Regions from separate parts of the Brevibacillus antibioticus genome, predicted to be linked through region 1. Evidence: riboswitches for the same ligand, from Rfam matches in the RefSeq annotation. Region 1 holds a riboswitch; each other region holds the start of a gene.

Region 1 (6,089 bases):
CGTAACCGTCCGATAAAAGAACACATACAACAAAATCGCAGCCAAAAACGCAAAATACACGAGCGGCGAATGACCAGAGACAATACCGCCGATGACCGGAATATCGTGAATGAAAGGAATCTCGACGGTTGGCAAGCCAACCATATCCTTATCGTAAAACGCCCCTTTGACACCGAAGATCGCCCGTAGTGCAAATGTCGTCAACCCCAGTGCGAGAAAGTTAATCGCCACACCGACGACGATTTCATTCGCCCTAAGCTTGATCGTCATGTACGCGAATAAGAGAGAAAAGACAATGCTAGCCAGCGCTGCAATCAAAACAGCCAGAAAGAGATTCCCGGTAAAATGATTGCCGACAATCGCGGAAAAGGCACCGACCAGTACCAATCCCTCCAAGCCAACATTAAAAATCCCGACACGTGCGCAGAGCGCTCCACCCAAAGCTGCCAACAAGATCGGCGTGACCATCCGAATGGTAGAACTGAGGAGGGACCAATCAAAGAGCTCCATGCGATTCCCCTCCTTTTGCCTTCCGCTTTTTCCACCAGTCGTAGCTGAACTTGGCGGAGATGAACAAAATCAATACGGCTTGTATAACACTTGCCAGCTCCAGCGGCACATCCGTATTGCGCTCTACACCCATGGCCCCTGTCTGAAAAGCAGCAAGCAGGATCGAAGTCACAATGATGCCAAGTGGGTGCGAGTTCGCAAGCAGAGCTGCCATCAGGCCCGTCCAGGCGAAGCCCGGTACAGTCAGCGCCCCGTCCACAAAGCGATAGTGCGCCCCCATTACCTCGACTGTTCCCGCCAAGCCAGCCAAGCCACCACTGGCAAACATCCCGGTCAGCATCACCCGAATCCGATTAATTCCTCCGTATTGAGCAAACAGCGAGTTTTGACCCAGCATCTTCACTTCATAGCCAAATGGGGTAAAACGAAGGACCCAGAACAACAGCAGCGCTGCAACGATCGCAAACAAAAACCCTGCATGTACGCTCATCCCTGCAAACAGCTTCGGAAGCCAAGCACTTTTCTCCAGCATGACGGTCTGTGCCAGAGCCGCAGAGCCCGAACGATCCCGGAATGGCTCTGTCACGAGAAAACTCGCAAACAATACCGCGATGTAGTTAAAAAGCAACGTAGAGATGAGTAACGGAATACGAAAGCGGGCTTCCATAAAGCCTGGCAACAACGCCCAGAACCCGCCGACCGCCATTCCTGCGAAAATACCCGCCACTATTTTGATCATTCCCGGTGCTGGCAAATAGATCGCAACTAACGCAGCACTTACGGCACCCAGCACCATTTGCCCTTCCGCCCCCAGATTGAATACCCCTGCCCGAAATGCGAGGGAAAGACCCAAGGCAATTAGCATGATAGGCGTAGCTCGCGCTAATGTAGACGTAAAGAAATAAAAACTGCCAAAGGCCCCTTTCCACATTTCCAGGTAGGTGCCCAAGATCGATTCGCCAACTGCAGCAATGACCAGCGCCCCGGTCAACAAGCCGATGACGACAGCCAAGAACGGCTGAACCAATGACTTAGATAGCTCTTTGATTGCTGCCATGAATGCTTCCTCCCGCCATGATCACGCTGATTTTTTCTTCGGTTGCCTCCAGGCGTGAAAGCTCTCCAGCGATTCGCCCTTTATACATGACCAAAATCCTGTCAGACAAGGCGAGAATTTCGGACAACTCGGACGAGACCAGCAAGATCCCGTCTCCCTGATTGCGCTTTTCGATCAGGGCCTGATGGATGTACTCCATGGCACCAATATCCACCCCTCGCGTAGGCTCAGCCGCAATTAAAAACGGGGTCTCATGCCCCAGCTCCCTTGCTACGATCAGCTTTTGCAAATTTCCACCTGACAGATTCCCTGCCAGCTCCTGCAATTGTCGGGAGCCTGTCTTGATGGCAAACTGCTCAACCCAGCCTTTTACGACTTGGCGGAATTTCTCCCGCAAAACGACGCCGCGGCGGTTGTAAGCAGGCTTTCGCTGATAACCCATCAACGCATTTTCCTCGACGCTTGAGAGTTTGGCTGTTCCCCACAGGTACCGATCCTCCGGAATATGCGCCAAGCCAGCATCCCGAATGGTGGCTACTGATTTGTTCGTCACGTCCTTGCCGCCTAACCGCACCGTGCCCTCTAGTGCCGCTCGCAAACCACTGATCGCTTGCAGCAGCTCGGATTGTCCATTCCCGGAAACGCCTGCAATTCCTACGATTTCCCCGTGGTGTACGGTAAAGCTGACTTGATCGAGCAGAGTCTGCTTTTCTCGAACCGAGAGATTCTCCACCTGTAACAAGGGGCCTTTATCCAGAGGAACTCGCTCAGCTAGCTCCTGCAATTCTCGTCCGACCATCAATCTTGCCAAATCATCCGCATTTGTCTCATTCCGCGAAACCGTTCCCGTCACTTTGCCTCCGCGCAGTACCGTAATACGATCGGCTACCTCCATGACTTCCTGCAACTTATGTGTAATCAAAATGACGCTCTTGCCGCTCTTTGCCAAGTTTCGAATCGTTTGCAGCAGGTCGCGTACCTCCAGCGGGGTAAGGACAGCGGTCGGCTCGTCCAACACGATAATATCCGCTCCCTGATACAGGACCTTCAGAATTTCGACCCGTTGCTGTTCCCCAATCGAGCAATTCGCTACCTTGGCCTGCGGATGTATCGGAATGCGATACTGCTCACTCAGCGCCCGCACCTTGTCCTCCGCGTCATTTCTTTTGAAAAAACCCGCCTGCTTCGGCTCATATCCAATCACGATATTTTCAGTCACACTGAATTCTCCGAAGAGCATAAAGTGCTGGTGAACCATCCCAATTCCATTTCGAATGGCGTCCTCTGGTCCGCGAAAAACAACTGGCTTGCCGTTTAACAGAATCTCTCCCGATGTAGGCTGCTCCATCCCGTACAGCATCCGCATCAGTGTCGTTTTGCCCGCTCCATTTTCCCCGACAACCGCGTGGACTTCTCCTGCTGCCAGTGAGAACGACACCTTGTCGTTGGCGGTAAAATCTCCGTACTTCTTGGTCATGGCCCTCATTTCCAAGCGATCGGTCATTCCCACTCCCTCATTTCTGTACGTCCTTTTATGAAAATAGAAGACCGACTACACAGCCGTAGTCGGTCACATCCCTCACTGTGCACAAGCTTTTTACGTGCGTGTTTAGAATTTATCTGGTACTTTGCGGGTGCCTGCTACAATCTCATCGCTGATCGCTTTCACTTTATCCACGACTTCTTGTCCGATAAATGCGTTCAGCGGCGTCTTGCTTTCGTGCGTGACATAGGTTACACCAACACCTTTTTCCTTCAAGCCGTACGCCACTACACCTGGTTTGAACGTTCCTTCTACAAAGGTTTTCACGGTTTCATAAGCTGCCGCGTCAGTTCCTTTCAGTTGGGACAGAACAATATGCTCTGGATCAATCGTCGTACGGTCAACGTCTTGGCCTGCTGTGAAGAAGCCTTTTTCCTTCGCCGCTTCGAAAACGCCGAGGTCGCCTACTGCTGCTGCACCGTTAATGAAGTCAGCGCCTTTAGAGGCTTGGAGCAAAGCCAGTTCCTTCGCTTTTGCCGGGTCAGTAAAGCTTCCTACGTAGTTGACCATCAGCTCTGCTTTTGGATTCGTTGCTTTCAAGCCCTCTTCGAAGCCAACTGTCCATTTTTTCAACTGCGGGATATCAAGAGCAACAACCATACCTACTTTGTTCGTTTTCGTTGCCAAACCTGCTGTTGCTCCCACCAGGTAAGCCGCTTCCTCTTCGCGGAAGGTAACACTGCGAACGTTTGGCAAATCCACTACAGTATCAATAATCGCAAAATTACGGTCAGGATTTTCGGTAGCTACTTTTTTCAATGCATCCTCTGATGTAAAGGAAGATGTGATGATCAAGTCATAATTTTCTGCAACAGCCACGCGCAGATTTTCTTCAATCGCTCCATGGTCTGTAGATTCAATCGTTTTCACTTCTGCGCCCAGCTCTTGTGCGGCTTTCTTTGCACCATCATCCATTTGTTGGAAGAACGGATTCACACCGATTTTCTCGGGCAAAATCAAGGCAATTCGCTTTTTCGCCGCGCCCTCTTGTCCTGCTGCTTGTCCCCCTGACTGCTCTGCCGGTGCGCTTGTGCCAGTCGAGCACCCTGTTGCCAATACTGCGAATGTCGTTAATGCCAGCAATAACTTCTTCATGATGTATCTCTCCCTATCCGAACTTTACGTTTTTCTTTATCCTATTAGGTAATGTACGGCTTTTTATCCATTTTTTCAATACTATTTACGAATATTCTCTTATAGAATTAATTTATCGTTCGTTTATTCCTCCTCATCTTTTACAAATACAACAAAAAAACTCTCCCCGGAGGAAGAGTTTGCGTACGAAGCCGTTCTCTTCCTCATCTGTCAAAACCATCGTACATCGTACAGGTTTTGCAGGAATTGGCACCTTTCTGTTCATGCATAGACATGATCAGTGGTTGCCGGGCATCATCGGGCCAGTCCCTCCGCCGCTCTTGATAAGGTAGGTGAATGTATTTAGTTACAATGAAATTCATTCTAGCAGAACAGTTCGAAAATGCAATTCTTTTTTCTTAATTCCAAACACTTCTAAAAGTAAATCGAAGTTTAAAAAGTCGTCTTTTCAGCACCGAAAAATTGGCGAGAACCTGAAGAAGGAGGAGCGGAGTGTAGGGGACCTACATGAGCACCGGACTTCGAAGGTGAACGTCAATTTCGATGCCGAATCAGCTTTCAGAACTACTTCGTGATCAAAAGACGACTTTTTAAACAACCTCTAATTTACGTGAAAGGTTTGCTGGAGGCGATGAGACAACGTATTCAGCTCGCCCAGCTCTTCCGTAATCTCACGCACTTTTTGATGCTGGTTTTCTGCTGTCGCAAACAGCTCTTCTAGGTTGGCTACGGATTCCTCGGTTACAGCTGTAATGGTCGACATCTCGATGGCAACCTCACCGGAACGCACTTTTACCCGGTCCATGCTGGAGCTTACTTGATCAGCTGCTTGCAGGAAGGCCATCATACCGGCACGCACTGCTTCGATGGAGGCCACTGTTTTCACAGCCAGCTCTTGGCCTTTTGCAACAGACACTTCCCCGTTGCTCATATGCTGCACCGCATTCTCACTTTCCTGATGGAGTGACTTGAGAATGTCGGTAATCTCCTGCGTAGCTGTCGCGCTTTGTTCTGCCAGCTTGCGTACCTCATCCGCTACAACCGCAAATCCCCGTCCATGCTCGCCTGCACGAGCCGATTCAATCGCCGCATTCAGTGCCAAGAGATTCGTTTGTGTCGCGATCTGATTAATAGCGCCGACAATTTCCTCTACGCGATTCGCCTGTCGATTGAGCTGGTGAATCGTAGAGGCTGCTACATTGACTGCCTGCACAATTTGCTCCATCTGCGAGGACAGCTCGTTCATCATCTGAACGCTTTCTGACAGACGACGGTTGTTTTGTTGCGATTCCGTTTTCATTGCGTTGGTCTGTGTTGTGACTGCCTCGATTTCCTGGTCGATAGATTGAACCTCTTCTTCAATCTTCACCGTAGAATTCGCCTGCGATTCCATGCCTGTGGCGACTTCCTTGAAGGCTACCATCATTTCATCTGTATTGCGCTTCGTACCTTCTGCGTGCTCGTGCACATGATCGCTTGTACGATCCAGTTGCTCCGTCATTTGCTGGATGTTCAAAAGCATCTCTCCCAGACGGCGCTCCTTCTCTTCCGCTTCCTGCCTTGCGTCATGAGCTTTTCGCAAGGAGGTTTGTCCAGCGAGACATAGATACGTTACGGCTCCCATCATCATGAGAATCGTGACAATACGCATAAGCAAATTGAGCTCCGTAAAATCACCATCGAAAATCTCGTAGGTTCCCGTATAAAACCCGACAATCGTAACGATGATTTGGGCAATTCCCGCTGTTACGACCAGCTTCCAATCTAAATAGGCTGCCAAAAAGCCCATGACGATAAAGGCGAGGAAGGTAATCTCTTGGTAATCGGTAAAGTGATCGAAGGAAATAGCATAAAACATGAGTCCGATTGCTACCAGATAACGAA
Region 2 (6,089 bases), 2.6 Mb from region 1:
CCCCAGCCGTTACCGTCAGGAATCCGACATAATCCATTTCCTTGCTCTCCACTGGTCGCAAAAAGTCGGACAGGCAAAGATGAGGTTCTTCCGGCTGACGCGGGAACGTAAAGCGCTCTAGTAGCTTGCTGTGGTCTTTTGGATCATAGACCAAAATATCATTGCCATCTGACTGTGCCGGGAAGAACTGATACACACCGTGTGTCGTAATGGTTCCTTTTTGCTTCGCTTCATTTAATAGCTCTTCCACAATGCCGTACAGTTCCAGTACCTTCTCGTCGCCTTCCTCTATCAATCTATCTACATTTCCGCGAACACCGAGGTGTTTTCCGAGAAGCATCCGCAGGTTCAAATACGGTTGCAGATGGCTGAGCGGGTATTGTCGCAGGACATGCCGTTCACAATCTGGCGGCAGATGGATCGGAACGATTCTGCTGATCGCTGAGCGAGCTGGCAAAGTTGCTTTTTTCTCCTCGACAACAGGCTGAGCCGTTGCGACTGCTTCCAGTAGATGCTGCTGTTCCTCTACCAAACGATCACGTTCATCCGGATTTTGCAGACGATTCACGAGATCCAGACCATCCATGGCATCTTTTGCATATAAAACAATTCCGCGGTATTCCGGTGCGATCCGGTTCGATGTGAACTTGCGCGTCAACGCCGCGCCGCCAACCATCATCGGAATATCAATGCCTGCATCACGCAGGTCTTGTGCAGTAATGACCATTTGCTGCGCGGATTTGACCAAGAGTCCAGACAGACCGATGGCATCCGGCTTTTCTTCTCTGCATGCGACAATCAGTTGCTCTGGCGGTACCTTGATCCCCAGATTCACGACATTGTAGCCGTTGTTTGACAAAATAATTTCCACGAGGTTTTTTCCGATGTCGTGTACATCGCCCTTGACTGTCGCCAACAAGATTTTCCCCTTGGCAGCGGCATCGCTTTTTTCCATGAACGGCTCTAAAAACGATACGGATGCCTTCATGACTTCCGCACTTTGCAATACTTCTGCCACGATAAGCTGGTTGCCGTTGAACAGGCGACCGACCTCTTCCATCCCAGCCATCAACGGACCGTTGATGATCTCGAGCGGTGTGTATTTATCCAGAGCCAGCTTCAAGTCTTCCACCAGACCATCCTTAGAGCCTTCGACTACATAACGGGCCAAGCGTTCTTCGAGTGTTAACGAGGAGACCTCCACACTGACTTCCTTTTTCTTTTGGCGATAAAATTCGGTGAAGGCTGCCAATGTCTCATCATTCGTCTCGAACAGCAGGGCTTCTGCCAGCTTTCTCTCGTCTTCTGGTATCGAAGCGTAGCGCTCCAGCTTTTCCGTGTTGACGATGGCGTAATCAAGCCCTGCGAGAGTGGTGTGGTATAAGAAGACCGCATTCAGCACTTCCCTGCCCGCAGGAGGCAAGCCGAAGGAAACGTTACTGACACCCAGGATCGTCTTGCAAGCAGGCATTGCCTGTTTGATCAAACGAATTCCTTCTACGGTTTCCTTTGCAGAGCCGATGTATTGTTCATCTCCTGTCCCTACTGGAAAGACGAGTGGATCGAAAATAATATCCTGTGGCTTTATTCCGTACTGGTTGACAAGAATGTCGTACGAGCGTTGCGCGACCTCCAGCTTCTTTTCGCGAGTGATCGCCATACCCGCTTCTTCAATCGTTCCAACGACAACGGAGGCACCGAACTTGTGAATAAGTGGAACCACTTCCTCAAATCGCTCCAAGCCGTCTTCTAAGTTAATCGAGTTGAGAATGGCCTTCCCTTGCGAATAGCGAAGTCCCAGCTCCATGACCTTGGCATCTGTCGAGTCGATCATGAGGGGGGCTTTTACTTTTTTTGCGATGAACTGTAGGAATTTTCCCATATCTTCGTATTCATCACGGTCGGGGTCAGCCAAGCATATATCGATGACGTGTGCGCCGCGTTTTACTTGGGCTCGGGCAATATCAGATGCTTCTTCATAGTGACCGGCTGCAATCATTTCACGAAATTTTTTGGAACCGATGACATTGGTCCTCTCCCCTACTAGCAAGGGACGATTGTCATCTTCGACGTAAACAACCTCGATCCCGGAGACCGCGCTCAGCGGTTCTACAGCTGCACTGCGTGGCTTGCAGTCTTGCAATGCTTCTGCCATCGCTTGAATATGGTCAGGCGTTGTTCCGCAGCAACCACCCGCGACATTTATCCAGCCCTGTTCAGCGAACGCCCGCATTTTCGAAGCAAGTCCCTGTGGCGTTTCATGGTAATGACCGTTCTCGTCTGGCAAGCCTGCGTTCGGATAACAGCTGACCGCACATTGGGCAATTCCTGATAGTGTCCGCAGATGATCACGCATGAACTCGGGTCCAGTCGCACAGTTCAGACCAATGGAGACTGGCTTTATATGTTCCAAGGAGATGTAAAACGCCTCGATGTTTTGGCCCGCCAGCGTTGTGCCCATCGGCTCAATCGTACCTGACAGCATCACGGGGAGTTCCTGTCCAAGCTCTTCAAAAGCTTTGCGAATCCCGATTCCGCCAGCCTTCACGTTCAACGTATCTTGCGAGGTTTCCAAAAGAAGAACATCGGAGCCGCCGAGAATCAAACCTTTTGCCTGACGATAATACGCCTCGATCAGTTCTTCGAAAGTGACACCGCCTGTCAACGAAAGGGTTTTGGTCGTAGGTCCCATTGCACCTGCTACAAAACGCGGCCACTCCTTTGTGGAATAGGCATCCACCGCTTCTCTGGCCAAGCGAGCTGCCGCTATATTGATCTCAAGGTCTTTTTCTGGCACATCGTACTCAGCCAAAACGATGGAAGCAGCACCAAACGTATTTGTCTCGACGATGTCTGCGCCCGCCTCTAAATATTTCTCGTGAATGGAACGGATCACATCTGGTCTGGTCAGGTTCAGGAGTTCATTACAGCCATCATAGGCTTCACCGCCGAAATCATCAGCAGTCAGGTTCGCTTGTTGAAGCATGGTGCCCATTGCACCGTCCAGAATCAGAATTTTCCGGGAAAGCTGTTCGCGAAAGGTTGGTTTCATTGACGTGCCCCTTTTCTCCCTTACATCGGCTTATTCTCCCTAATTGGGTGTAAAAAAAAATCCTCTTCTTTTGAAAGAAGAGGATTTGTCAGCAGATAAGAAAACGCCTGAGACATCCTCTTATCTTTCAAAGCACGTAGCTTTGCTGGAATTGGCACCGGATTTTTACCGGTTGCCGAGGCTTCATCAGGCCAGTCCCTCTGCCTCTCTGGATAAGAGTCGTACACTTGTCATTTAGTTGTTTTGCGAAATGTCTTGAATGTTTGCAAGTATCTTAACACCCCCTTTGTCTCCCCGTCAATTGTGAATTGTCTATTTTTTACGGAGCCTCTCCTCTTACGCGCCCATTTTTGCCTAAGCTGGGCATCCGCCCAGTCCAATATCGGCATTCGTGTATAGACTGGAGTATAACGGAAAGGAGGGGAAACAAAGATGAGTACATCATTCTGCGGAAACGGATTCTTCGGTGACTGCTTCGCAATCGTGCTCGTGCTGTTTATCCTGTTGGTAATTATTGGGTGCTCGTGTGACGACTGTTAGATAAGTGTTTAAAAAAAGGCTATCCCAAAAGCCATCAAGAATGGCTGCGGGATAGCCTTTTTTTCGTTTTAGTCGGCGATAAACTTGCCTGTCACGGCATCAAGGGTCATAAATTTAATCGCCCGCTCTTCGTCACTCCACGGCACATACGCCAGCTTTGGTTGAGCTAATTTTTGCCCATCCACATCTTTCATCAAATAAACCAGCTTTAGAGGCATGACGCGTAAATACTCTTCAACAGCCTTGTCTTTCGAAACGATCCTGTCGGATGCTGGAAGCTCCACCAACTCGTGCGTCATTCTGAAGTTATGAAACTTTGTCACTTTGCCAGAAGACGGATCAACTGTTACCGAATAAGCCGCTTTTTGCTCGCGATCCTGTACAGGAATGCCATCCTTGCTCATAAAATATCTGAATTCCCATTCGCCCGATGACACAGGATTCGCTTCGGCTGGCTGTATGACTTGTGCTAATTGCACCTCTTTTACGCCAGGATCGACGTATTTATGCAGAAAGGCGAGTGCAGCCTCTTCCGCTTGCTCGCGTTTGACTGTCACCGCTGTATCAGAACGCGGTGATCCCAGCCCGACGACACTGCCTGTTTCTGCAATGACTTCTACGCCGATATACTTGTCATTTTTATCATTCCAGACGTATTCCTTGCGCCCCTCGCGGATACTCTCACTCTCTCTATAGGTCGATTCATCTACCTGTATGCCAAATTCCGCTTGCAGCAGTGCTTTTGCCTCATCCTTGGAGCGAACCTTGACGTATTCCTTTAGAGATTCGATCGGATGTGCTTCCGTCGTATTCAACTGATCATAGGCAAGCCCATTATCTCCCGTTCCATACATAATCTTGCCACTGGTCGCGTCGATATGCCACTCCGTACCATCTTCACGTCCTCTTTGCATGAAGGAAACAGCTGGCGTGTATTCCAGAATAGGTTGCCACCTCTTCCCTTGCTTTGATTCTGGCCATATTCTCGGATTCTGCACGTATCGAAGCTTCATATGCTCACTCAGCTCTTTGATGGCTACCTCTTCTGACACAGCACTCGATACATCCGGGTACTGCGACGGCTCGAATGTTTCGGGCTCCTTGCTGAGATATCGGACGTGACCAGAGTCAGTTGTTGTTATGCTAATTTCATCAGACAACACTGGCAGTCCGTTGTAATATCGCAGGTACACCCCTGGATCGTTGGCATCCACTAACCGATAGTTTTCACTATCCGCCCCGAGCAGTTTGTTCAGGAACTGTCGCTCTTGCTGCAAGGCTTTTGCTCCCTCTGCCTCTTTCCCGCTCGCTGCTTCCTTTTCATCCCTATACAAAAGCCTGTACGATTCCAGTGCTTGACCATTTCCATAGATCACAAGAGAAACCTTATGCCCCTCGTTGTTCGTTTTCCCCAAGATGAATGACATGCCATCGTGGTTCTTTTCTTTATCCAAAAGAAGAAGGGACGGGTTCAAATCAGGCATGGCATCTGTAAGCTTGGTGAAAAAGGCTTGTTCATGCTTGTTCAATCGCCCGAAAAACGCGACTTGCTCCTGTTGGTCAATTCCAACTGACAATACGTCGAACGGAACGGGCTGGCCGTTTTCCATCCGTTGATAATTCACGCTCATCCATGGGCCTTTTACCATATACTCGTCAGTATATCTCTGAGTCTCGACGAGTTCATAGATCTTGCTTCCCTCTCCCAAGAAAGCTTGTAGAAATGCGTTTGCTACATTCTCCGCGGTCTTGGCTGATGGCAATTTCTCTTCCTTCTGTTCTCCTCGATCACCATCGATTGTAAAGCTCTCAATTTGTCCAGTCTGTATATCATAAGCAACCTTGGCACGAGCATTATCGCCTTCCAATAACGTTAGATCACTGATTCCATGGCTTGTACGATCCACTCTTATTGTCATCTTGCTCAAGGCTGAAATCGACTTTTTCAAGGGCAAAATTGCCTCTTCTGCCGATACCTTTACGTTGTTCTGCTTTGCCTCTGTATTCTTTTTATCCGTTGCAGTCGTTGCGACCGCACTCGCTAAATTTTTTCCACTCGGCATCTGTGGAAACCAACCTTGCTGGTGCATGCCCACAGCAGTTACCGCCAAGCAAGCAGCAAGTGATCCAGCCATAAATAATCGGTTTCGACTTTTGTGTTTATTCTGTGCAATTGCACCTCTGATCCGCAATTCCATCTCTTTTGTAAACCTCACTTCTTCTATCGATTTTTGACTCCCATTCCGTACTGCTTCGCGCATTTGCTTATCTACATCCATTCCAATCCCTCCTTTTCACACAATGCCTTAAAATGTTTTCGGGCCCGGGACAATTGGGTTCGTACAGCATCTTCTGAAACTTCCAACACATGCGCAATCTCTTTGATTGACAAATCTTCATAGTAATGAAGTACCATGACTTTTCGGTACAGTGGCGAGAGCTTCATCACCTGCTCCGCTACCTGTACCTTGCTCATTCGTCCGATGACAGCCGATTC
Region 3 (6,089 bases), 4.7 Mb from region 1:
GGTAGGATGAGATAGAGGAGGAACGATACTCGTATGACTGATCAATTAACACATTTTAATGAACAAAATCGAGCGCGGATGGTGGACGTATCTGAGAAGGACGTCACAAAACGGGTGGCAGTAGCTGAGAGCCAAATTAGCATGAAACCTGAAACCCTCACCCGAATCCGCGAAGGTCGAATCGAAAAGGGCGATGTACTCGCCGTTGCGCAGGTGGCAGGTGTCATGGCTGCCAAAAAGACGTGGGAAATCATTCCGATGTGTCATCCGCTGCCATTGACTGGCATCGACATACAATTTGCTTTTGTAGATGAAACGACGCTTGCGATTACAGGAACCGTGAAGACGACAGGGAAAACAGGCGTCGAGATGGAGGCGTTGACCGCTGTCAGCGTAGCGGCTTTGACGGTGTATGACATGTGCAAAGCGATGGATAAAGAAATGATAATCGGTCCGACCAGTCTGCAATTCAAAACAGGCGGAAAAAGCGGCGATTTCCATCGGGGAGAGAAGTAAGGCATGAGGCAAAAGTGGGAAACCTACCCGAGCAGCATTCGTTTATTGGCGATTGCTGCCGTCATTTTTTCTACCGGAATGGCGTGTATTTGGCCGCTAGTTACGATCTATATTCATAACCATCTCGGAAAGCCGCTGACTGTAGCCGGCTTCTTGTTGCTTTTAAATCAAGGTGCATTCCTGATTGGGAGTGTTGTCGGCGGGATGATGTTTGACCGCTGGGGCAAAATGCGCACCATTGTTGTTGGCTCCATCGGCGGAATGCTTATCTCCGTCTGTTTAGGTGTTACACAAGATTTTACCGTATATGTCCTACTATTATTATTGAATGGATTGTTTTGTGGATCCCTTTCTCCCGTTATGAATGCGCTGGCAGTGGTTTTATGGCCGGAGGGAGGCCGTAAAGCAATCAATCTGATTTACGTCTCCCTCAATGTGGGTGTAGCTGCCGGTTCTGCTTTAGGCGGCTTCTTGGCAAGTGTTTCGTTTGCTTGGACGTTTTTCGGAAATGCGATTTCACAAGTAATTGTGCTGACGATGTTCATGCTCATTTTGCCGCGTCAGTTAAAACTGGCAGAGCAAAAACGTCAATTGCAGACAACTACTCCCGAACAAGCAGAGGACGAACTTCTACGAGAACCTCAGCAAGAGGCCAAGGTCATATGGGGAGCATTGCTGCTCTTATGCGGGGGGCTATTAATTAGCTGGATTGTCTATGTACAATGGACGACGGTGCTGTCGACCTACATGCAATCCATGGGGATTTCACTCCGTCAATATAGTCTGTTGTGGACGCTGAACGGCGGCTTGATCCTGTTTGGTCAGCCATTGATCGCATGGGTCATTCGACGCTTTGCCCGTACGCTAAAAGCACAAATGCTCTTGGGCGCATATATCTTTGCCTTGTCGATGTTAATTTTGTCTCAATCAACGGTTTATGCAGGCTTTGTGGCAGGTATGTTCATCATGACACTGGGAGAAATGCTCGTGTGGCCAGCTGTTCCGGCAGTAGCTGCACAGTTGACGCCAAAGGGACGAGACGGCTTCATTCAAGGGCTAATTGCAGGGACTGGATCAGCAGGACGGATGATCGGACCATTGCTTGGCGCTTTCATTTTCCAATCGATTCATGCACAGGGACTATTGTTTGTAATGGCAGGCTTGTGTTTGTTGTCTGTGGCATTCTTCGCTTTCCACACATCTTTTCAAAAAAGAAGGCATCAAGTTTCGGTACAAAATCAAGCATCTTGACACGGTTTGCGTGCTCAAGTAGTATGATATAGACGAAAAAACAGTATATTCCGTGTGTTTGACTTATTCAGAGAGGTGGAGGGACTGGCCCTATGAAGCCCGGCAGCGGATCTGTTCCATGTGATGGACAGATGCTGTGCCAATTCCAGCAGGATTATTTCCTGACAGATAAGGACGTGACCAAGCTGATCTCCCCCTTTTTCTGTATGGAAAAAGGGGGTTTTACTGTATTGGCCCAAGAAAGGAATGGAAGAAAGATGCGCATTCAACCCTCCGATATGATTGATCGACTCCCTACCCAGTTTTTTGCGACCCTGGTGGCAAAAGTAAACAAGGTCATTGCGCAAGGCCATGACGTCATTAACCTGGGGCAGGGCAATCCCGATTTGCCGACACCGCTGCATATTATTGAAGAATTACAGGCGCAAGCGGCACAACCACTCCATCACAAATATCCGCCTTTTCAGGGACGCATGGAACTGAAGCAGGCAGTGGCACATTGGTATAAGCAAGAATTTGATGTAGACCTCGATCCGGAGGAAGAAGTAGCGATTTTGTTCGGCAGCAAAACCGGACTCGTAGAGATTTGCCAAGTACTCATGAACGCAGGCGATGTTGCACTGGTTCCAGACCCAGGCTATCCGGATTATTGGTCGGGAGTAGCTGTCGTAGGCGGACGGATGGTCATGATGCCGTTGAAGGCGGAAAATGACTTCTTGCCAGACTACAGCCAGCTGTCCCAAGCTGATTTGGATCGAGCGAAACTGATGTTTCTTAACTATCCGAACAATCCGACAGCAGTCAACGCACCACTGGAGTTTTATGAGGAAACCATTCGTTTTGCCCGAAAACATGAAATCGTTGTCTGCCACGACTTCGCCTACGGAGCAATCAGCTATGACGGGAAAAAGCCGGTCAGCTTCATGCAGGTTCCGGGTGCAAAAGAAGTGGGCGTAGAATTTTATACCTTGTCCAAAACGTACAACATGGCAGGCTGGCGTGTGGGTGCCATGGTAGGTAATCGCGAGCTGGTTCGTCTGATTAACCTCATTCAGGACCATTACTTTGTCAGTCTGTTCGGAGCGGTACAGATGGCGGCAGCCAAAGCGATGACGGATTCGCAGCAGTGCGTCCGCGATCTCGTCGCTGTCTACGAAAGTCGCCGCAATGCCCTCTACTCCAATCTGCATCGGATTGGCTGGCAGGCTCCGCCATCTCAAGGTTCGTTTTTTGCTTGGCTTCCAGTTCCCAGCGGCTTCACATCCGTGGAGTTCTCTGACCTGCTTTTGGAAAAAGCGCATGTCGTCGTAGCACCGGGGAATGGCTTTGGTCCGACAGGTGAGGGCTATGTGCGAGCGGCTTTGCTATCCAATGAAGAGCGTCTCGCGGAAGCGGTCCAGCGAATCGAGCGGTTAGGGTTATTTACGAAAACAAAATAAAAGCGAGTCAAATTGGCCACACTACCATATATGGAGTGTGGCTTTTTCTTCTAGAATAAAAATCATTCTCATTATTGACAGATAATGATTTTCATTATACGATGTCATTGTTAATGATAATTAGTCTCATCGAGAGCGGGAGGGTACCATGCGCTATCAGATTAACGGTTACACGGATATGTATACGGTGATCGCCAACGAGCGAAAAATCGGCGGAGCCATTGAAGCAGGCCAGATTCGCTTGCGGACGGGAGAAGTTTACGCCAATGCTGTTCTCACTCGTTTGGAAATGTCAGGTGCGCATTTTTGCTCGATCGGATTTGTTACGGAAGAAGGCAAAAGGCTGATTGTTCATGTGAATGATATCAGCATGATCGCTGATGCTCGTCACGTCAACGTATGTGAGCTGACGAACGAATGCATGAGAGTAGAGAAGTCAGCAGAAAGACTGAAGCGATTGAAGCGACTCTGTGAACTGAATGAAGGCAGCTGTACGCCGACCTTCCAGGAAGAGGCATTGCTGTTGGCAAGCGATATCGGTATGGAAGAAGCGTCTAATCATGTCGATCTCTCTTTCCTTCCACAAACAGAGAAACCACGAGTGTTCCGTATTGCTTAGGAGTATATAGATCATACATATGGACCCCTTTTCGTTTGATACGAAGAGGGGTTTTTTGCATGCAGTGTGTGAAGACTATTGGTTGAACAACCGCTCGACATAGTCAAAACCTATCTGCTCATAGCTAGCAAAGATTGGACTTACGCTGTTGACAGTGATAAAACAAGGATAAGCAAAATCAAGGGGGAACGGAACATGGAGTACTCATTTTCAAAATCTGTCGAAGCACTATCCTCCTCGGCTGTCCGGGAAATCTTGAAGCTGACCCAAGGCAATCAAGTGCTCTCGCTCGCAGGTGGACTGCCAGCAGAGGATTCTTTTCCAATCGCAGAGATGCGCGAAGCGTTTAACCGTGCGTTCGATCAAGGAGCAAAAGCTCTTCAATATGGATTGACTGATGGATACGTACCGCTTCGTGAGTGGATTGCATCCCGCATGAAGCAAAAGCATATGAACGTCGGTGTAGATAATATGATCATCACTACGGGCTCTCAGCAAGCAGTAGACTTGCTGTGCCGTGTATATTTAGACGAAGGCGATGTCGTTCTCGTTGAAAATCCTACTTATTTGGCAGCCGTTCAGTTATTTCAATTCCGGGGAATCAAAGCGATCCATGTAGACGGTGACGCCGATGGGATGGATTTGGATGATCTGGCGAAAAAAATAGCCCAGTATCGCCCGAAAATGGTGTACGTCATTCCTACCTTTGCCAATCCGACAGGAAAGGTATGGAGCCTCGAACGCCGTCTCGGCTTGCTTCGTCAATGTAAGGCGCAAAACATTCTCATCCTGGAAGACGATCCATATGGAGAGATCCAATTCGATGGGGAAGCACCGTACCGCTCGGTTTTCTCACTGGATGAACATCCGACCGATTCTTGTGTAGTGTACACCAGTACCTTTTCCAAAATTGTCGCGCCAGGCTTGCGTACCGGATGGGCCATTGGAGATACACGCGTGATTCAAATGATGGTGAAGGCGAAGCAAGCAGTGGATTTGCAGTCGAGCACAATTGACCAGTACGCTCTGTATGAGCTGTTGTCCCGCTTTGATCTGGAGCGCCACATTGAGAAAATCCGCGAGTCCTACAAGGCGCGCATGGAGTGGATGCATGAGCTCTTGGTTGCGCAAAACTGGGAGGGCGTACAGTGGGAAAAACCAAGAGGCGGGATGTTCCTCTGGGTGAACCTGCCTGAGCACGTCGATGCAGAGAAGCTGCTGGCCCGATCCGTAAAGGAAGGCGTGGCATTCGTACCAGGGAAGCCGTTTTATGCAGCCGAGCCGCAAGTCAATACGATGCGCTTGAACTATACGCTCTTGAACCGGGAAGACACGGAGCTTGCGATTTCACGACTGGGCAAAGCATTCCACGCCTATAGTGAATCACTGGTGACAAATGTGTAATGGAAGCAAAAAGACAACCAATCTCCTTGAGCTGGTTGTCTTTTTTAATGCATGTTTACAGGGAAAGCTCCCTTTGCGCCCGATCCAGCCATTCATTCACAAGCTCTGTAAACAGAAGCGGCTGCTCAATCTGTAAGTTGTGTCCGGCACAATCGAGAGCGGCAAAAGAAGAGCGAGGATAGCCTTCGATGATATTCCAAATATCGCGATAGCCGACAGAATGATCTTGTTTGCCCACAACAAAAAGACTCGGATGTGGGAAGGGGGTCGTATCCAATGGGAAGGACACGCCATACGCTTGTCTGATTTTCGTGAGGAAAGAAGGGTCAGACAGCATGTAGCCGTCGACAATCTCCTTTTTATAGCGGTTCCAAGTATATTCAGTAGCTACTACTGCCATCGACTCAAACTCCGCTCGCTCTGTCTCACTCAACTTCTCCCAGAGCGAAGGTTCCTTTACTAGGACGGGTTTATCCGGCAGTGTGCGCTTTTCTTTATCAGGAATGATGTTCGGGCAGATGAACAGGGCGCCCTTCACTTGATCCCGGCGCTTCTCGATAACTGCTCGTGTAAGATATCCGCCGTATGATTCACCCGCAATGAAAAAAGGTTCACCTGGAATGAGTTGATCGATGAACGCGAGGACAACCTCCAGAATATCGTCCGTAGTGTGGATATGTTCGTAGTTTTCCGTTTGTCCCATTCCGGGCAGGTCTATGTATAGGCGTCGGTATCCCGGACGTTTCTCAAAAATTGGTTCCAGACAACCAGTCATGCATCGGTGATCAAGTGAAAAGCCGTGAATCATTACGACAGGAAAACCGCTTCCGATCTCCTCATAATAAAGGTTGACGCCATTG
Region 4 (6,089 bases), 4.3 Mb from region 1:
ATTTTGTCCTGTTTAAAACGAAAAACTCTTTTGAAGAGGCGTTCTCTTTTGAATTCATCTTTCTGTCAGAAGAAGGTGCGGAATATATAAGTGAGCTGGGGGTGCGGGGCATTGGTACCGATGCACTTGGAATCGAACGCAGCCAGGAAGGTCACCCCACACATAAAAAATTGTTTGCAGCGGGAGTCATTGTCGTGGAAGGCTTGCGGCTAGCAGAGGTCCCGCCAGGCGAGTATTTTCTGGTAGCTGCACCACTCAAGCTGATCGGCACGGATGCAGCCCCGGCAAGGGTCCTATTGTTTGAAGGCTTACATAGTAACTTGTCTATTGAAACTGAATGACGAGGAGTGGGAAACATATGCTCAGACGACCAGAGCGCGATGAATACGCTGCTTATTTTGACTATTACATGGGTCTTGTACCGGAGGGGGAGCTCCAAACGATCCTCACGCAGCAAGGAGAGAGGATCGTCGCGTTAGTTTCGTCCCTTGCCCCCGAACAAGTTGATTATCGGTATGCGCCAGGCAAATGGACGGTTAAAGAGGTGTTGGGTCATCTCATCGATGCAGAACGAATCATGAGCTATCGCCTGCTGAGAATCGCGAGAGGAGATCAGACACCCCTCGTCGGTTTTGATGAGAATGCTTTTGTTGAAAACGGGTGTTTTCAGCTAAGAGACCTGTCTGATTTACTGGAAGAGTATAAGGCTGTCCGTGCTTCCACCATCGCGCAGGTGCGAGGAATCTCGCCAGAAGCGTGGTTGCGTACAGGACTTGCCAACGGAAACAAGCTATCTGCAAGGACATTGGCCTATGTGATTGCTGGACATGAAGCTCACCACACTAGCATTTTGATAGAACGGTACTTCGGGTAAGGTAACGTAGCAGTGAGAATAGACAATTTCATAGGTGGAAACAGGTTCCTTAGGGCGTAACCAACTCGCCACAAGGATAATAGGGAAGCTCGGTGCAAATCCGACACGGTCCCGCCACTGTAAGAGGGGAGTCAGCGTCCAACAAGCCACTGGTCTATCAAAATAGACGGGGAAGGCGACGCGAAACGATGATCCCATAGTCAGGAGACCTGCCTGTTTCGACAACACTGATAGACCTACGGGAGATAGGGAGGTGTTAGAGATGGCTTGCAAAAAACAGCGAGTGGACAAGTACGTCCCTCCTTTTCTGGCATTTTCTAACGATCGTCACGGTCGAGCGGAAAATGCTCTTTTTATTTTGGGCAGGATAAAAGAAGAGGAGGGCGTGCGATGATTCAACTTTTCATTTGCCAATGGTGCGGATATGTTGAGGAAAAAGAGATACCTAAGGAAGGCCAGGAGGGCGTGTTTCATTGCGCTTGCTGCAGTATGGAAGAGGTGGAAAGCCTGTTCATCCACAATTGAAAGCCTTGCCAAATTAGCTTGCAATCAGAAAAGAAAGAATTTTGTTGACGCTTGCCTTGGAATTTCTTAGAATAAAGCTCAACAGCATAAATAGTTCTTATCCAGAGAGGTGGAGGGTCTGGCCCGATGAAGCCCGGCAACCGTTGCATATGGCAATAAGGTGCCAATTCCTGCGAGACGTTTCGTCTCGAAAGATAAGAAGCGGGTTACTCCATTAGTAGATGAACCTTCTTCTTAGCGAAGAAGGTTTTTTTAATTTCATATTTTCTTTATCCAGAGAGGTGGAGGGACTGGCCCGATGAAGCCCGGCAACCGTCACGCATATTTTGTGACAAGGTGCCAATTCCTGCAGGACATATACGTCCTGGGAGATAAGGAGGGGGAGCATTAGCTGCTAACAAGCCTTCTTCTTATCGAAGATGGCTTTTCTTTTTATCTAAAACTCGGGGTATGGGGTGGTCAGGATGAGTACAGAAGTGGTACGCGTGGGATTATTGGGATTGGGAACAGTTGGTGGAGGCGTAATCAAAACGATCCGTTCGCAACAGGAGAAGCTGGCTTCTCGTCTGGGAAAACGAATTGAGATCGTCAAGGCATTGGTGCGTGACTCGGAAAAAGAGCGGGCGGTTCATGTCGACCCTGCTTTACTGACAACTGACTTTGAGGATGTATTGAGAAGCGATGTGGATATCGTGGTGGAGGTCATGGGTGGTGTAGAACCTACCTATGACTACGTCCGTGCTTTAATTGAAAAGGGCTGCCATGTGGTAACTGCGAATAAAGAGCTCCTGGCGAAAAAAGGAACAGAGCTAGTCGATTTGGCCAATCAGTATCAAGTGCATCTTGCTTATGAAGCGAGTGTGGCAGGGGGCATCCCGATCTTGAGCGTGCTCCGGCAGTTCCTTCGCACGAACGATATCCAAGGTGTTCGCGGTATTCTCAACGGAACAACGAACTTCATTTTGACGAAAATGGAAGCAGAGCAGCTCTCATACCAAGAGGTGCTCAAGCAAGCGCAGGAGCTGGGCTATGCGGAAGCAGACCCTCGTTCGGATGTAGAAGGCTTTGATGCGATGTATAAATTGTATATCTTGACACAGCTTGTTTATGGAGAAGCGCTGCCTTTAGCGGATGTTGTTCGCAAAGGGATTGCAGATTTGTCAGCGGGTCACATTCGGATTGCGAGCGAGTTGGGGTACCGGATCAAGCTGATCGCGCAGGCTTATCAAGCCGAACAAGAAATTCGCCTATCTGTTGAACCAACCATGCTTCCACTGAGCCATCCGTTGGCGCAAATCCACGACGCATTTAATGCTGTCCAGCTATCCGGTAACATCGTGGGAGACTTGTTGTTTACAGGAAGAGGGGCAGGAGAGCTCCCCACAGCGAGTGCAGTCGTGGAGGATTTGGCCTATTTATTGACACAGCCATTCACACCGCATCCTACCTGGAAAGAAAAAACGGCTGACAAAGCTGGAGTCACGGTGGACTCGGCAGAACACGTCCTCTGTTATCTTGAGGGCTCGTGTCATACTGCTACGCCAGATCGTGTCTTGCATTTCCTCGAGCAAGTAGGAGTGAACGTTCATAAATTAAAAGTCCAATTCGATTTGGGGGGCGTCTTGCGCGCAGGTTTGATCGTGACAGGAATCAGTGAAGAGCATGAGTCCTTATTGAAAAATGATTTTGGCTTAGAAGTACGATGCTTCCCCATTATCGAATCTGCGTAAGTAAGAGGAATAATAAGAAGAAAAGCCGTATTTCTAGTTACCTGGAAACACGGCTTCTTTTGTCAGGGGCAGTCTCCACTGCTTTTGCACGCGGCTGCACACGCCCGTCACTTTGTATCTCGACACTCTCAGAAATGGATTCAATGCGTTTTAGTAGGGCAGCGCCATTGCTTTCATTCATCGGTACAGCTTGTCCCAATTCTGCGTGAAACGGAAGCATCGTCAGCTCACAATCACCACTTTTCGTGCAGGTTGCTTGCAGGACCATCGTTTCCCAAGTCTTGGGTTCGGTTGATCGTGTGAAAATGAAATTGCCGAGACTGTACGCAATCCATTTGTCGTTGTATCGTTCAAAACCTTGAAGGACGTGAGGATGACCGCCGACAATCAAATCTGCACCAGCATCGATGTAGGCACGAGACAGCTCTTTTTGATGATCGATAGGATAATCGTAGCGTTCCTTGCCCCAGTGTGAAATCACCACGACGAGATCCGCTTGATTGTTTGCTTCACGGATCGCTTTCACTGCCAATGTAGGATCATAGGAAGCGGCCATACCTGGCTGGGAATCACCTGCAAACCAGCTCGTTTCGGGAATGACCCTGCTGAAACCGAGAATCGCGATCTTGATGCCGTTCTTTTCTATGAATATAGGCGAATAGGCACGGCTAGCATCCTTACCGGCGCCGACGTATTGAATCCGGTTTTCATCCAAAGCGTCAAAAGTATCCAGCAACCCGGGAACTCCTTGGTCCATGGAGTGATTATTGGCGAGATTTACCACATCAATCCCAGCGTTTTTCATGGCAGGGACAGCAAGTGGCGATGACTTGTAGACATAATCCTTGTTCTGAGCAGGAACACCTGTGGCGGTGATCGGCGTCTCCAAATTGGCAATGGTGATATCATCTTGCAAAAAAAGCGAGCTTACATGTTTGTATGGGTAGTCATAGCTGTTTGCGAGTAGGGTTTTCTCAACATTTCCTGACATCATGATGTCACCGACAAAGGTGAGCTGCACGGAAGTCTTTTGGTTTGCGGTATGATCAGGAGCAGGCGGCGTGTACGGGTTGGCATGTTCTCTATCCATAGCTGTTTGGAATAGGTAGTAGGTTCCGACGACGAAGATGGCCAACACACTAAATAAGAGCGTGCTCTTTCCGGCACGTACCCATTTTTTGCGTGAGTGCTTGCGCCGAGCTTTTACCCGGCTTGATCTGGTCTCGTTCATTTTTCCCCCTTGTCATTCTATCCTTACATAAATGAATTTTGATATTCTATAAGTAATACGAAAAGAGGCGAAAAAAGGTGCGATTAACTTTTGATCATTTGGTTCATTTTGTACAGCAAACTCCAAAGGAAGCAGCGGAACAATTTTGTCAAGCGGGTTTTCATGCGGTTGTTGGAGGGCGTCATGCGCCTTGGGGGACATGGAATAGCCTGAGTTATTTCGGGCTTTCTTATGTTGAATTTTTAGCGGTTGAACACGAGGAGCTTGCTCGACATTCGGAGAATCCCCTCGTACGTCAATGTATCGCGGATGAGGCAAAGGGAGAAGGATTTGGACAGATTGCGCTTCGGACCAACGAGATGGATGCGTGGGCAGAGCGTTTGCGAAGCCAAGGCTTGCAGGTTACTGGACCTGTTGCGGGAAGTCGTACGCGTGATGATGGCACGACGCTTCGGTGGCGGATGTTGTTCCTCGAAGATGCAGATAGTGCTCTTCTCCCGCCATTTCTCATTGAATGGTCGCAAACGGATGATGAGAGAATAGACGATTTGACGAATCGTGGCATCATTGGCGCACATCCGAACGGTGCAGCCCATCTCATATCTGTAGGGTATGCCGTGACAGATCTGGAAGAAGCAACAGCACGTTGGCAAAGCTGGTTTGGGTGGAAGAAGAGCGAAGTATTCCACGATAAAGAACTGGGGGCCATCTGCCAAACCTTTGAACTATCGGGAGGAAATGTAGTGCTTTGCCAACCGACTGAGGAGGGATTGGCGCAGACTGCATGGGAAAATCGCGGGCAAAGACCGTTTTTTGCGAAGCTGGCAGGAGCAAGCAAGAATAGCGAGTATAAGATTGGTGGAGGATCTTACTTTCTCGCAGCGCTGGAATAGTCTTTAGAAACAGGTGTGAAGCGAATGCAGATTTCTTTTTAGATGACTGAATCATAAAAGAAACCACCTCGCAATGGAGGTGGTTTTTTACTAGGTGCCAGACATCTTTTTGGTTAAATTCCGGTACATCACCAGCATCGCGATACGCCAAGGTACGAGCATACCGAATGCGAGCAAGAAGAACAGTCCACCTGTTTGAATCGGTGTAAAGCTATCTTTGATCAACAGCTTAATAATCAGCCGGATGACCAACAGACCGGACAAAATGAAGAAAAACGCACGGGACCGTTTCAAATACACATCTTGCCCAATGATTTCGAAACGTGACGTCATAATCAACGGAATCGAAAAGAAAAGCCCAACCACAAAGGCTGCAATATCAAACTTGGGTGGTAATTGCGCCTCCGGGACCAAGAACATCGCAAACCCTGTCGCCATAAAGAATGGTGGCAAAATAATGCTTTTTGCGGAAGCTGGCTTTTTTTGCCGACGCATTCTCACAAAGATCACTGCAATAGCCATCACGAGAGGCAGCAGGATTCCCAAAATGGGAGAGGAAAGTATCTGCATGGAAAAACGCCTCCATAAGTGTTCAACATACTTTCACTAGTGTACACCAAAGTATGGTCTGTGGGAAAGCGTTTGTCATGGTACGATACCTTCCGATACTAGGCAGCTGCTTCATCGTGGGATCGAACATCCAGCTTATGCTTTTTACTGTAAAAGAAAGTTAACAAGCCAAAGAGCAATGTCACTGAGCCGATGAAGAGGAGGTAGCTGCTAATGCCGAGAAGGTCCAGCCCAACTCCTGTAATCGCGAGAGCCAACAAGAAGAA

What was found. Region 1 has a riboswitch for S-adenosylmethionine ahead of E8L90_RS25245 (BMP family lipoprotein). Riboswitches for the same ligand answer to the same signal wherever they lie in the genome.
Region 2: it holds a riboswitch for S-adenosylmethionine, as region 1 does, so the genes downstream of both, metH (methionine synthase) here and E8L90_RS25245 (BMP family lipoprotein) in region 1, are expected to answer to the same signal.
Region 3: it holds a riboswitch for S-adenosylmethionine, as region 1 does, so the genes downstream of both, E8L90_RS02295 (pyridoxal phosphate-dependent aminotransferase) here and E8L90_RS25245 (BMP family lipoprotein) in region 1, are expected to answer to the same signal.
Region 4: it holds a riboswitch for S-adenosylmethionine, as region 1 does, so the genes downstream of both, E8L90_RS04520 (homoserine dehydrogenase) here and E8L90_RS25245 (BMP family lipoprotein) in region 1, are expected to answer to the same signal.

What each region holds. Positions count from the first base shown of each region.
Region 1 covers NZ_SZNK01000001.1:5,210,686-5,216,774, reverse strand. Annotated here, with positions in the region: gene E8L90_RS25260 (ABC transporter permease) at 1-510, opposite strand, end outside; gene E8L90_RS25255 (ABC transporter permease) at 497-1,567, opposite strand; gene E8L90_RS25250 (ABC transporter ATP-binding protein) at 1,542-3,071, opposite strand; gene E8L90_RS25245 (BMP family lipoprotein) at 3,177-4,205, opposite strand; SAM riboswitch class I at 4,406-4,535, opposite strand; gene E8L90_RS25240 (methyl-accepting chemotaxis protein) at 4,807-6,089, opposite strand, start outside.
Region 2 covers NZ_SZNK01000001.1:2,562,482-2,568,570, forward strand. Annotated here, with positions in the region: gene metH (methionine synthase) at 1-3,052, opposite strand, end outside; SAM riboswitch class I at 3,170-3,271, opposite strand; gene E8L90_RS11795 (YjcZ family sporulation protein) at 3,485-3,592, shown strand; gene E8L90_RS11800 (YcdB/YcdC domain-containing protein) at 3,661-5,871, opposite strand; gene E8L90_RS11805 (sigma-70 family RNA polymerase sigma factor) at 5,862-6,089, opposite strand, start outside.
Region 3 covers NZ_SZNK01000001.1:502,886-508,974, forward strand. Annotated here, with positions in the region: gene moaC (cyclic pyranopterin monophosphate synthase MoaC) at 34-516, shown strand; gene E8L90_RS02290 (MFS transporter) at 520-1,767, shown strand; SAM riboswitch class I at 1,828-1,942, shown strand; gene E8L90_RS02295 (pyridoxal phosphate-dependent aminotransferase) at 2,025-3,206, shown strand; gene E8L90_RS02300 (hypothetical protein) at 3,355-3,825, shown strand; gene E8L90_RS02305 (aminotransferase-like domain-containing protein) at 4,021-5,229, shown strand; gene E8L90_RS02310 (alpha/beta fold hydrolase) at 5,285-6,089, opposite strand, start outside.
Region 4 covers NZ_SZNK01000001.1:905,377-911,465, forward strand. Annotated here, with positions in the region: gene E8L90_RS04510 (cyclase family protein) at 1-341, shown strand, start outside; gene E8L90_RS04515 (DinB family protein) at 359-874, shown strand; cobalamin riboswitch at 900-1,105, shown strand; gene E8L90_RS31055 (hypothetical protein) at 1,265-1,399, shown strand; SAM riboswitch class I at 1,494-1,600, shown strand; SAM riboswitch class I at 1,666-1,777, shown strand; gene E8L90_RS04520 (homoserine dehydrogenase) at 1,864-3,129, shown strand; gene E8L90_RS04525 (CapA family protein) at 3,167-4,360, opposite strand; gene E8L90_RS04530 (VOC family protein) at 4,438-5,253, shown strand; gene E8L90_RS04535 (CcdC family protein) at 5,344-5,823, opposite strand; gene E8L90_RS04540 (MFS transporter) at 5,922-6,089, opposite strand, start outside.